3 regions of the Rhodococcus sovatensis genome follow, and region 2 is predicted to be linked to each of the others. Evidence: riboswitches for the same ligand, from Rfam matches in the RefSeq annotation. Region 2 holds a riboswitch; each other region holds the start of a gene.

Region 1 (3,250 bases), 610 kb from region 2:
CGTGGATCCAGACCATGACCGGACGCGGAGTTCCGTCGGGCTCGGGCGCCCACACATTCACCGACAGACAGTCCTCCGCCATTGGAATGTCGGGGTCCATCGGGACAGGATTGTCCAGTCCTTGCGGAGCGACCGCGCCGAACTTTCGGCAATCCAACGGCTCCGACCAGGGCTCGGCCGGGCGTGGAGATCGGAATCGATGCTCGCCGTCGGGTGCCGCCGCGTAGGGGATGCCCTTCCACGCGTACACGGTGCCGTCCATATAGCCGACCACGTCCCCGTAGGGAGTGGCCACTCGGCAAGTCGCGTCACCCATGGCACCTCCTTCGTTGCTCGACGAACGCCAACGTACCAACTCCAGATGAGCGGGTTCGCTTGTTTATGCTGGCGACATGAACCGACTGCGGGCATACGGTGGCTCAGCGTGTGCTCTGTGGGCGGTACTTCTCGCCGGCTGCAGCTCCGACGTCGACGGCACGGCGACAGCGCCGCTCGCGACCGTCGACACCGATCCACCGTCCGTTGTCCGCACTACCAGCCCGACCACTACTGGGACACCGAGCACGACGGGGACACCGAGCAGTAGTTCGTCGCAACGACCCAGTACCACCACCACAGCTCCGCCCACCGCCGACGCCTCGCGATTCGAAGGAAACGACGGCTTCTACTACTTCACCTCTCCGAGTGGGAAATTCGAGTGTGCCGTGTTCGTCACCGTGACGTCCGTTGCCGGCTGCCACGGAGAATTCCCGTCGACCGCTCCACGCGTCGAGGGCAGCGGGGCTCCTGATTCCCGGGTCGCGCCGAATACCATCGAGCTGACCGCAGGGTCGCCTGCCCGATTTCTCAGCTCGGGAGATCCCCGCTTCCACCGGTTCGACGGCACGGCACGCGCACTGCCGTACGGCGAGACGCTGTCGATTCCTGGCTCGGGCAGCTCGAACGGGTTGACGTGCCGGGTCGAGGAAAAGACCGGCGTCAGCTGCGCGGACCAAGTCGGTCACGGATTCACCGTGTCGGACTCGGCGTTCGAACTGAAGTAGAACTTCTTGGCTCAGCCGATTCCTGGAATGAACCCCGGGTAGACGAAGTGCTGCGGGCCGCCACCAGGCATCGACGATCCCGTGACATTCGGAAAATCGAACGGCAACGCGACGAGCTTGTGCGGGTTGCCCTGTTCGTCGGCCTGCCAGCATCCGGTGAGCACACCGTGAAACGCGGTACACACGATCCTCGTATCGGTACCGTACGGCGAGGTCAACCGGTTCTCTGCGAGCAACGGATTCCAGTAGGCCGGATCGGTGGGCGTCAGGAAGTTCTTGGTTTCGAAGGGCACGCTGGGGCTCGGATAGTCCGGGATCGGGGGCCACTCGTCGGCGTTCGCGATGCCACTACCGGCCAGGATGATCCCAGCTGTAACTCCGATGGCCGCTGCGGCTCTGGTACACGTGCGGGCTGTGCTCATCGGCGTAGCCTACGTCCGGCCCGACCACGTGCGCGGGAAAATCCGGCCTCCGTCTGTGCTCACGTGCGGACCGCCGGACGCGATGATGTATGGTCGGCGATGTTCTGACACGGGGTGCGTCCGTACATGCGGATGCTGAGATCACACCCGTCGAACCTGATGCAGGTAATGCTGACGAAGGGATGTCGAGGCGATGACTACGCCTGTGCACTCGGTGGACTCTGTCCGCCATACGGATCGATTGTGGGAAGCAACGGCCGAGCTACGCGCCGCAATCGACGACTTGAAGTTTCTGCGACTACTCGGCGACGGCTCCTTGCCGCTCGACGCGTTCCGCACCTATATCGAGCAGGACGAGCTCTACCTGGCCGGATACGCCAAGGCATTGTCGATCCTCGCCTCTAAGGCACCCGACGCGACCACGGCGGCGTTCTGGGCTGCCTCGGCGGCCGGCGCCGTCGAGGAAGCCTCACTTCACCACTCGCTACTGTCGAGCGACCTACTCCCCAACGCGAATTCACGCGCCGAACACTCGTCGGCATGCTTGGGATACGTCTCGTACCTGATCGCCACAGCAGCGACAGAACCGTACGCGGTTGCGGCAGCGGCGGTTCTGCCGTGCTTCTGGATCTACGCGGACGTGGCCGTCCGACTGTCGGGCGCCGCCAGGGATGTATTGCTGGCGGACCCTGAACATCCCTATGCGCGTTGGGTTTCGACGTACGACTCCGAAGAGTTTCGCACTGTCGTCGACGGTGCGCGCAGCCTCGTCGACGAGGCTGCGACGCTCGCGACCGAGGCTCAGCGCGAGGCGATGATCCGATCCTTCGTGTCGGCCACTCGATACGAGCTGATGTTCTGGGACACCGCATTGCATCCGACACCATGGCCGGTGTCGCTGTGAGAAAACTATTCGCTATGTCCATCGCAGCGGTGTCGATCCTCGGTCTGTCATCCTGTGCGCAGACGAACGATACGGACAACATCCGGTTCGCTCTGGACTGGACTCCGAACACCAATCACACCGGATTGTATGTGGCGCTTCAAGAGGGTTACTTCGCCGACGCCGGACTCGACGTCGAGGTGCTTCCCTACAACAACACCTCACCGGACACACTCGTCGACTCGGGCAATGCCGAGTTCGGTATCAGCACTCAAAGCTCTACGACATTCGCGAAATCCGCAGGTGCGCAGATAATTTCGGTACTTGCGCCACTTCAACACTGGGCAACCGCGATCGGCGTACGCGCCGACCGCGACGACATTCCCAGCCCGAAGGCACTGGACGGCAAGGTGTACGCCGGCTTCGGAGATACCGGTGAACAAGCCGGACTACGTCAGATCATTCAGAACGACGGTGGTACCGGCGAATACGAGACCGTCGTGCTCGGCACCTCTGCGTACGAGGCCGTGTACTCGGGTACTGCCGACTTCACCGTGTCGTACCTCGCGTGGGAAGGCCTCGAGGCCGAACACAGCGGGACGCCGATGAAGTACTTCGAAAGCACGGACTACGGCTTCCCCGACGCGTACGCGATCACGATCAGCGGAAACGAAAACTGGCTTGCCGACAATCCTGAGGAGGGAAGGAAGTTCGTCCAGGCGTTGCAGCGCGGATACCAGTTCGCGGCCGACGAACCAGAGCGCGCCGCTCAGGACATCATCGATGCCAATCCTGGCACGTTCACCGACGAGTCCCTGGTGTTCGAAAGCCAGCACATGCTGGCCGAGAAGTACATGAAGGACGCAGCGGGCACCGTCGGCGGGCAGGATCTCGCCAAGTGG
Region 2 (3,250 bases):
TCCATGGCCAGCGCTGCATCGCTCGCGGTTCCGATCCCCGCGTCGAGGATGACGGGCACCGACGCGGCGTCGACGATCATCTCGATGTTGTGCGGGTTGGAAATGCCGAGACCAGTTCCGATTGGCGCACCGAGCGGCATGACGGCCGCGCAACCGATGTCCTCGAGCCTTAGCGCGAGCACCGGATCATCGGTGGTGTACGGGAGGACGTGAAAACCGTCGTCGACCAGTTGCTCTGCGGCCTTGACCAGTTCGATCGCGTCGGGCAGCAGGGTCCGCTCGTCGGCGATGACTTCGAGCTTCACCCAATTCGTTTCGAGAGCTTCACGACCCAGCTGAGCGGTCAGGACCGCTTCGGCGGCGCCTCGACACCCTGCAGTGTTCGGCAGCGGCGCGATGTTCAACTTGCGCAGCAGATCGAGCACGCCGGTACCGCCCGCAGCGTCGACGCGTCGCATCGCGACGGTGGTCAGCTCGGTGCCCGACGCGACGAGCGCGTCCTCCAACACCGCGAGGTTCGCGGCTCCCCCGGTGCCCATGATGAGCCGGGAGTCGAAGGCCTTGTCTGCAATCTTCAATACGTCCGACATTTGCTCAACCACCCTGCACAGCCGTGAGAATCTCGATGGTAGAACCCTTTTCGACGGTTGTTGCGTCCCATCTACTCTTGGGCAACACTGTTCCGTCGACGGCAACTGCGATACCCCGCTCGGGCATGGACAGCTGCAAGAGAAGCTGCCGCATGGTCACGTCCGCAGCGATGTCCAGCTCTTTCCCATTGACCGTAATCATTTCTTTCCTAACCTTTCGGTCCAAGGACGGGCTCGAATCGGGATGGATCTGCTGCCTTGGCTTCGGGGAGTGTGTCGCCGCAGAGGAGCGCCGAGACGGCGTCTGCAGTGATGGGCGTCAACAGGATTCCGTTGCGACCGTGACCTGATGCGACGATGACGCGTTCGGAGAGACGCCCGATGACGGGTAGCCCGTCGGGGCTCATCGGTCTCAGCCCCGCCGCGCTTTCGTACAGTTCGTATTCGCCGATGCTCGGCATGAGTCGTTCGGCGTCGGCTATGAGGTCACGCACCCCTGCGACGGTGACCTGTGTGTCGTGGCCCGATTCGTACTGGGTGGCACCGACGACCAGTCCATCGCCGCGCGGAACGAGGTAGATGGGGCGGCCGTGAACGCTGCCGCGAATCGTGCGGGTGGGGGCGCTACCTGCGCTCGGGCGTCGACGCAGCCTGAGAATTTCGCCTTTCACGGCGCGAACCGGCATTGCAGGGAGCAACGACGCAGTCTGCGCGCCGGCCGCGACGACGATCTGATCGGCATCCAGAGCGTCCAGGTCTGTCACCGCCTCGCCGATGATCTCCACTCCAACTGCGGCTTCCTTCAACGCGGCCATCAGGGCCCGGTTGTCGACGGCCAGTTCGGTGGGCGCGAGAAGCCCGAGGCGAATGTTCTGGGCCAGCGAAGGTTCGAGTTCACGAATCTGCGCGCGACCGAGGATCTCGAGTTCGTGCCCCTGCTGCCCGACGAATTCGGCAATGGTTCGCAGATCCTCGGCGTCGGCGGCATCGAGTGCAACGGTGAGCGAACCGGTCGAGGAGAACACGTCACCGGGAAGTGATCGAGCGAACTCCGGCCACCGCGCCAACGAGTGCGCGCCCAGTGCGAGCAGTTCGTGTTCACCGGGCCATCCCTCCGACAGCGGAGCTAGCATTCCGCCCGCGACCCACGACGCCCCTGAGCCGAGCATCGGGTCGTACAACCGCACCGACCAGCCGTCACGCGCTGCCCGCACTGCTACCGCCAGGCCGATGACACCGCCGCCGACCACTGCCAGAGTTCCGGACATCTCACAACCACCTCACTCCCTGCGCCGGCATGATCCGGTTCAGGTATTGACGGTAAGGACGGCGTGCCCACTCTCAGCCCTGCGTACCCCAGGACTCCCGTGTATCGACCAACTGCTCACAGACTACCTTTGCACTGTGTATCCCACTCAGAGCTCCCGTAACGAATCGGCGCGCGAGCGGTTGACCTCGGCCCGCCTGTATCTGTGCACCGACGCCAGGCGCGAGCTCGGCGACCTCGCCCAGTTCGCCGAGGCTGCGCTCTCCGGCGGCGTCGACATCATCCAGCTGCGTGACAAGAATTCGGCCGGTGAGCGCGAGTTCGGTCCTCTCGAAGCCAAGGACGAACTAGCTGCGTTGGCAGTTCTGTCCGCCGCGACGAAGCGCCACGGTGCACTGTTGGCCGTGAACGATCGGGCGGATCTCGCATTGGCGTCCAATGCGGACGTGCTGCATCTCGGCCAGAACGACCTGCCTGTGCATTACGCGCGGCAGATCCTCGGGCCCGACGTCGTCATCGGTCGTTCGACGCAGAATCGCAACCAGGCGAGCCTGGCTGCCATCGAGGATGGCGTCGACTACTTCGCGACGGGACCGGTGTGGGCGACTCCCACCAAGCCGAACCGCACGGCGGCCGGGCTCGAGCTGCTGCGCAGCACCGCCGAATCCGCGCCCTCGCGCCCATGGTTCGCCATCGGCGGCGTCGACGCAGGCAATGTCGACGAAGTGCTCGCCGCAGGTGCCGATCGGATCGTCGTGGTCCGTGCCATCACGCAGGCCCGAGATCCACAGGCCGCAGCGCAGGAACTGTCACAGAAGCTGACGCGAAGCTAGTCCAGCCAGCCGAGCACGGTCGACGGCGACAGGACATGCACCGTCGTCGGCAGTCGTTCTCTGAGTCCCCGGTCCGCCGTGACGAGCGCGGTCAATGCGGAACCTTCGTGGGCGCGCCGGGCGAGTTCGTCGTCGCCGCTGGCCGAGGCGTGAAAGATGGGGATACGGACGTCCTCGAACTGCGCAGCCCGCGCTTCGCCTTCGAGCACCGCTTCGATTTCCTTCAACCACCCGAAGCTCCCACCGGGTAGTTCGACGGTGCGCGGCAGGATGTCGGCAAGCGAGGCCAGTAGTGCTTTGGTCGCTCCGCTACGGTCCTTCCACCAGCCGTCTGGGCGGGAACCCAGGACGTTCGCAGTGTCCAGAAGCACCCGCAGAGGCTCTGTTCGTAGCGCCGGCCAGCTGGCGGCGAAACCGGGATGAAGCGGCAGCTGATCGACCATCACCTCAGGGACCCACCGTAATTCCGTACTTTCCCCGTTCGGTGTCGTGTTCAGCTGCGCTTCTGCGTCTGCGAACACCGTTGTGTAGGACCACCCACTCGAGAACCGGGCGGTGAC
Region 3 (3,250 bases), 1.1 Mb from region 2:
CGATCGATTCGGGAGTGCCGATCATCGTCGCATGTCCGCCGCCTGCAGCAAGGGTGCCGAGAAGCTCACGCACGGTTGGCTTGTCCTTGGCGACGATGCGCAGAATGGTCTCGTAGCGTCCGTGCGGACCCGTGAACTCCTCGACCGGCGGGAGAGTGGGAACTGGCGCGTCCAATTCCCACTCTCGACAATCCTGTTCGACGTACATGCCCAGCTGACGCAATGACTGCTCGACAGGCAGCAATGCATCGAGTTCGGCCTTCTTCGCGTGTGCTTCGGTCATGGTCGACCCGATATACGTGACGAGGCCAGGCATGATGCCCACCGAATTTCCATCGCGGCCGGCCTTGTGGATTCGCGACTTCACGTCGGCGTAATAGCCTGCCCCCGAATCGATATCGTAGGCAACAGCGTAAATCGCCTCGGCGTAACGCGCCGCGAGATCCCGGCCCTCGCCCGACGCACCGGCCTGGAACAGCACCGGCCGTCCCTGGGGTGAGCGAGGGACCGTCAACGGGCCATCGACTCGAAAGTACTTGCCCACGTGATCGATCGAATGCACGCCGTCGGGGTCCGCGTACTGACCATCACGATCGAGCTTGAGGGCGTCGCCGTCCCAGCTGTCCCACAGCGCAAGTGCAACCTCGACGAACTCCTCGGCACGGGCGTAACGCTCAGCGCGAGCCGGTATCTCGGTGAACCCGTGATTGCGGGCTTCGGCGTCGAACATGGAGGTGACGACGTTCCACCCCGCACGCCCGCCGCTGATGTGATCGAGGGAGGCGAGGAGGCGGGCAGCATGGAACGGCGTGTAGAAGGTGGTGGACACCGTCGTGACCAGTCCAATGTGCGATGTCGCCCGCGCCATCGCCGTCAGCGCGGTGATGGGCTCGAGGAACCAGGTGCCCGCTCCTGCCGGATCACGCACCGAATGCCCGTCGGCGAAGAAGACTGCGTCGAGCTTCCCTCGCTCCGCGGTCCGCGCGAGCTCCTCGTAGTAGCCGATATCGCCGAGATCCTCCACACGAGAGCTCGAATGGCGCCACGCGGCACTGTGGTGGCCGCAGCCGAACAGAAATGCGTTGAGATGCAGCATCGTTCAGTCCTTGACCAGTCCGCCGTCCACCACGAGATTCTGTCCGGTCACCGACCTCGACCACGGTGAGGCAAAGAACAGCAGCGCGTCGGCGAATTCTGCGGGCGTCACCACTCGCTGCAGTGGAGTCGACGCAGCAATCAAGTCGAACACCGCCTCGGGCGTCGCCGCGCTGGCGTCCGTCGTACGAAGCAATCCACCGGAGACCATGTTGACGGTGATGCCGTCGACACCGAGATCGGCTGCGAGCGTGCGGGTCAGGGACAGCAGGGCTGCTTTCGACGCCGTGTAGTCATGGTACGGCACCACCGGGTTCTGAAAGAGATTGGTTCCGACGTTGATGATTCGACCGAAACCCGCTGTCCGCATTCCGGGCAACGCGCGCTGGGTTGTCGTCAACGCTCCACGAACAGTTCCCTGGAACTGTGCATCGAACTGCTCCCACGAGATGGAGTCGGCCTTGCTTCGGGCGTCGCCGTTGAACGAAAAGTCGGCGAGGGCGTTGTTGACGACGGTAGTGACCGTGGTTCCGAAGTGCTGCTCGGCGGCGGTGAAGAGCGCGTCCATCTCTTCGGCAACGGTGATGTCCGCTTGCACGGCCAAGCCGCCGATCTCTGCAGCGAGCTGCTCGGCCGACACCGCGCTGGCGCGATAGTTCACGACAACGCGAGCCCCCTGGTGCGCGAATGCTCGGGCGATCGAGGTGCCGAGCCCTCGTCCCGCTCCGGTGACCAACACGGTCTGCTCGTCGAAATTCATGTGCTTCCTCTCGCTCGCTGGTCGACATGCGGCGGCGGAGAAGACAATGCACCCCGTGCGGATGCAGACATCCCTACGCTGGTGTTGACCAGATCAGGTTCGACGGGTGTGATCTCAGCCGCTCGGTGCGGCACCCCGTGTCGCCGACGAGTGTACCTCTCGGGCTTTGTTGCTGTATCTAGCGCTGGCAGTAGAGATGAATATAGGCTCCTACGATGCGCGAACGAGAGTACGTCGAGTACTGGTTGGACGAGAACGTCGTGCTCGTCCTCGACAACCGCGTCGTCGAGATCTTCGATTCGACACAGCAGACAGTCTCGGGCCGACCCCGCTGGCACGTTTCGCACATCGGAGTCGACGCGAAGCCGCGGGGCGGCGGGCTACGAGTGAAGATCGGTGCACGCCTGCCCGATGACTCGATGTCCTACCTCAGTGGTCAAGCGGTGTTCGATGTCCCGGAGGACAAAGTCCCGCACGTGTTGGCGTTCTTCGACCGCGCGAAGCTCGCCAGAGGCTGACCGAAGATTCGGCTTTCCGGGGCAGCTACTTCGTACCGAAGACAGCCCACCCGTGTGCCGGGACCGAGCTCCACCCCGAATGTTCGGATGCGTCCCCGGCCACGACGTCACCGGATACGCGATAGTCGACCGCCTCGTTCCCGAGGTTGAGGGCGACGTACAGCACGTTGTCGGCGTCGTACGCTCGGTAGAGCATGGCTGTGTTGGTCAGCTCGAGAGTCTCGGTTCGTGCGTGATGCAGCCATGGATTGCGCCTGCGTAGACCGATCAGCTGCTGATGCAAGTGGAAGATCGGCCACCCTGCCGGATCGAGTTGTTCCTTCGCCATGGGGAATTCGGGACGAACATCGTCGTCGCCACCGACGCGCTCCTCCTTGACACCATGGAATCCCTGCTCGTCGCCGTAGTAGATCATCGGCGTTCCGCCGGTCGTGAACAGCACGACGAGGGCGTGCGCGAGGTGCCGCTCGTCGGTGATCGTGCTTGCGATTCGGTTCACGTCGTGGTTGCCGACGAACGTCGCCGGGACGAACGTGTCCATCCAGTCGTTGTGGCGGCCCAGCGCATGAGAAAGCTCGAAGAAGTTTTCCTCGACGATGCCGCTCCACGTCGCCTTCCACAGTTCGTACTGGGTCACCGAATCCAGTGAACTCGACGTCACGATCGCGGCGTAGTCGCCGTGTATCACCTCGCCGAGGAAGTATGCGTTCGGGTGCTTTTCCCGTACGCGGGGGATCACCGCGCTCCAGAACTTCGGCGGCACAGCGTATGCCGCGTCCAACCGCCAACCGTCGGCGCCGCGGCTCAGCCAGTGATCCATGACGTCGGCGACGTAGTCCTGCACCTCGACGTTGTCATGATCGAAGGCGACGAGCTC

What was found. A riboswitch is a leader RNA that binds a small molecule or an ion and turns the genes downstream of it on or off. The one in region 2 is predicted to bind thiamine pyrophosphate.
Region 1: another riboswitch for thiamine pyrophosphate. It lies ahead of WDS16_RS15315 (TenA family protein); the one in region 2 lies ahead of thiO (glycine oxidase ThiO).
Region 3: another riboswitch for thiamine pyrophosphate. It lies ahead of WDS16_RS23310 (3-oxoacyl-ACP reductase); the one in region 2 lies ahead of thiO (glycine oxidase ThiO).

What each region holds. Positions count from the first base shown of each region.
Region 1 is NZ_CP147846.1:3,316,196-3,319,445, forward strand. It holds gene WDS16_RS15300 (carboxylesterase/lipase family protein) at 1-316, opposite strand, end outside; gene WDS16_RS15305 (hypothetical protein) at 393-1,043, shown strand; gene WDS16_RS15310 (hypothetical protein) at 1,055-1,465, opposite strand; TPP riboswitch at 1,566-1,665, shown strand; gene WDS16_RS15315 (TenA family protein) at 1,659-2,369, shown strand; gene WDS16_RS15320 (ABC transporter substrate-binding protein) at 2,351-3,250, shown strand, end outside.
Region 2 is NZ_CP147846.1:3,923,337-3,926,586, forward strand. It holds gene WDS16_RS18190 (thiazole synthase) at 1-590, opposite strand, end outside; gene thiS (sulfur carrier protein ThiS) at 595-792, opposite strand; gene thiO (glycine oxidase ThiO) at 800-1,858, opposite strand; TPP riboswitch at 1,858-1,969, opposite strand; gene thiE (thiamine phosphate synthase) at 1,995-2,690, shown strand; gene WDS16_RS18210 (NUDIX hydrolase) at 2,687-3,250, opposite strand, start outside.
Region 3 is NZ_CP147846.1:5,001,264-5,004,513, reverse strand. It holds gene WDS16_RS23315 (LLM class flavin-dependent oxidoreductase) at 1-1,096, opposite strand, end outside; gene WDS16_RS23310 (3-oxoacyl-ACP reductase) at 1,100-1,855, opposite strand; TPP riboswitch at 1,909-2,003, opposite strand; gene WDS16_RS23305 (hypothetical protein) at 2,071-2,373, shown strand; gene WDS16_RS23300 (alpha-amylase family glycosyl hydrolase) at 2,399-3,250, opposite strand, start outside.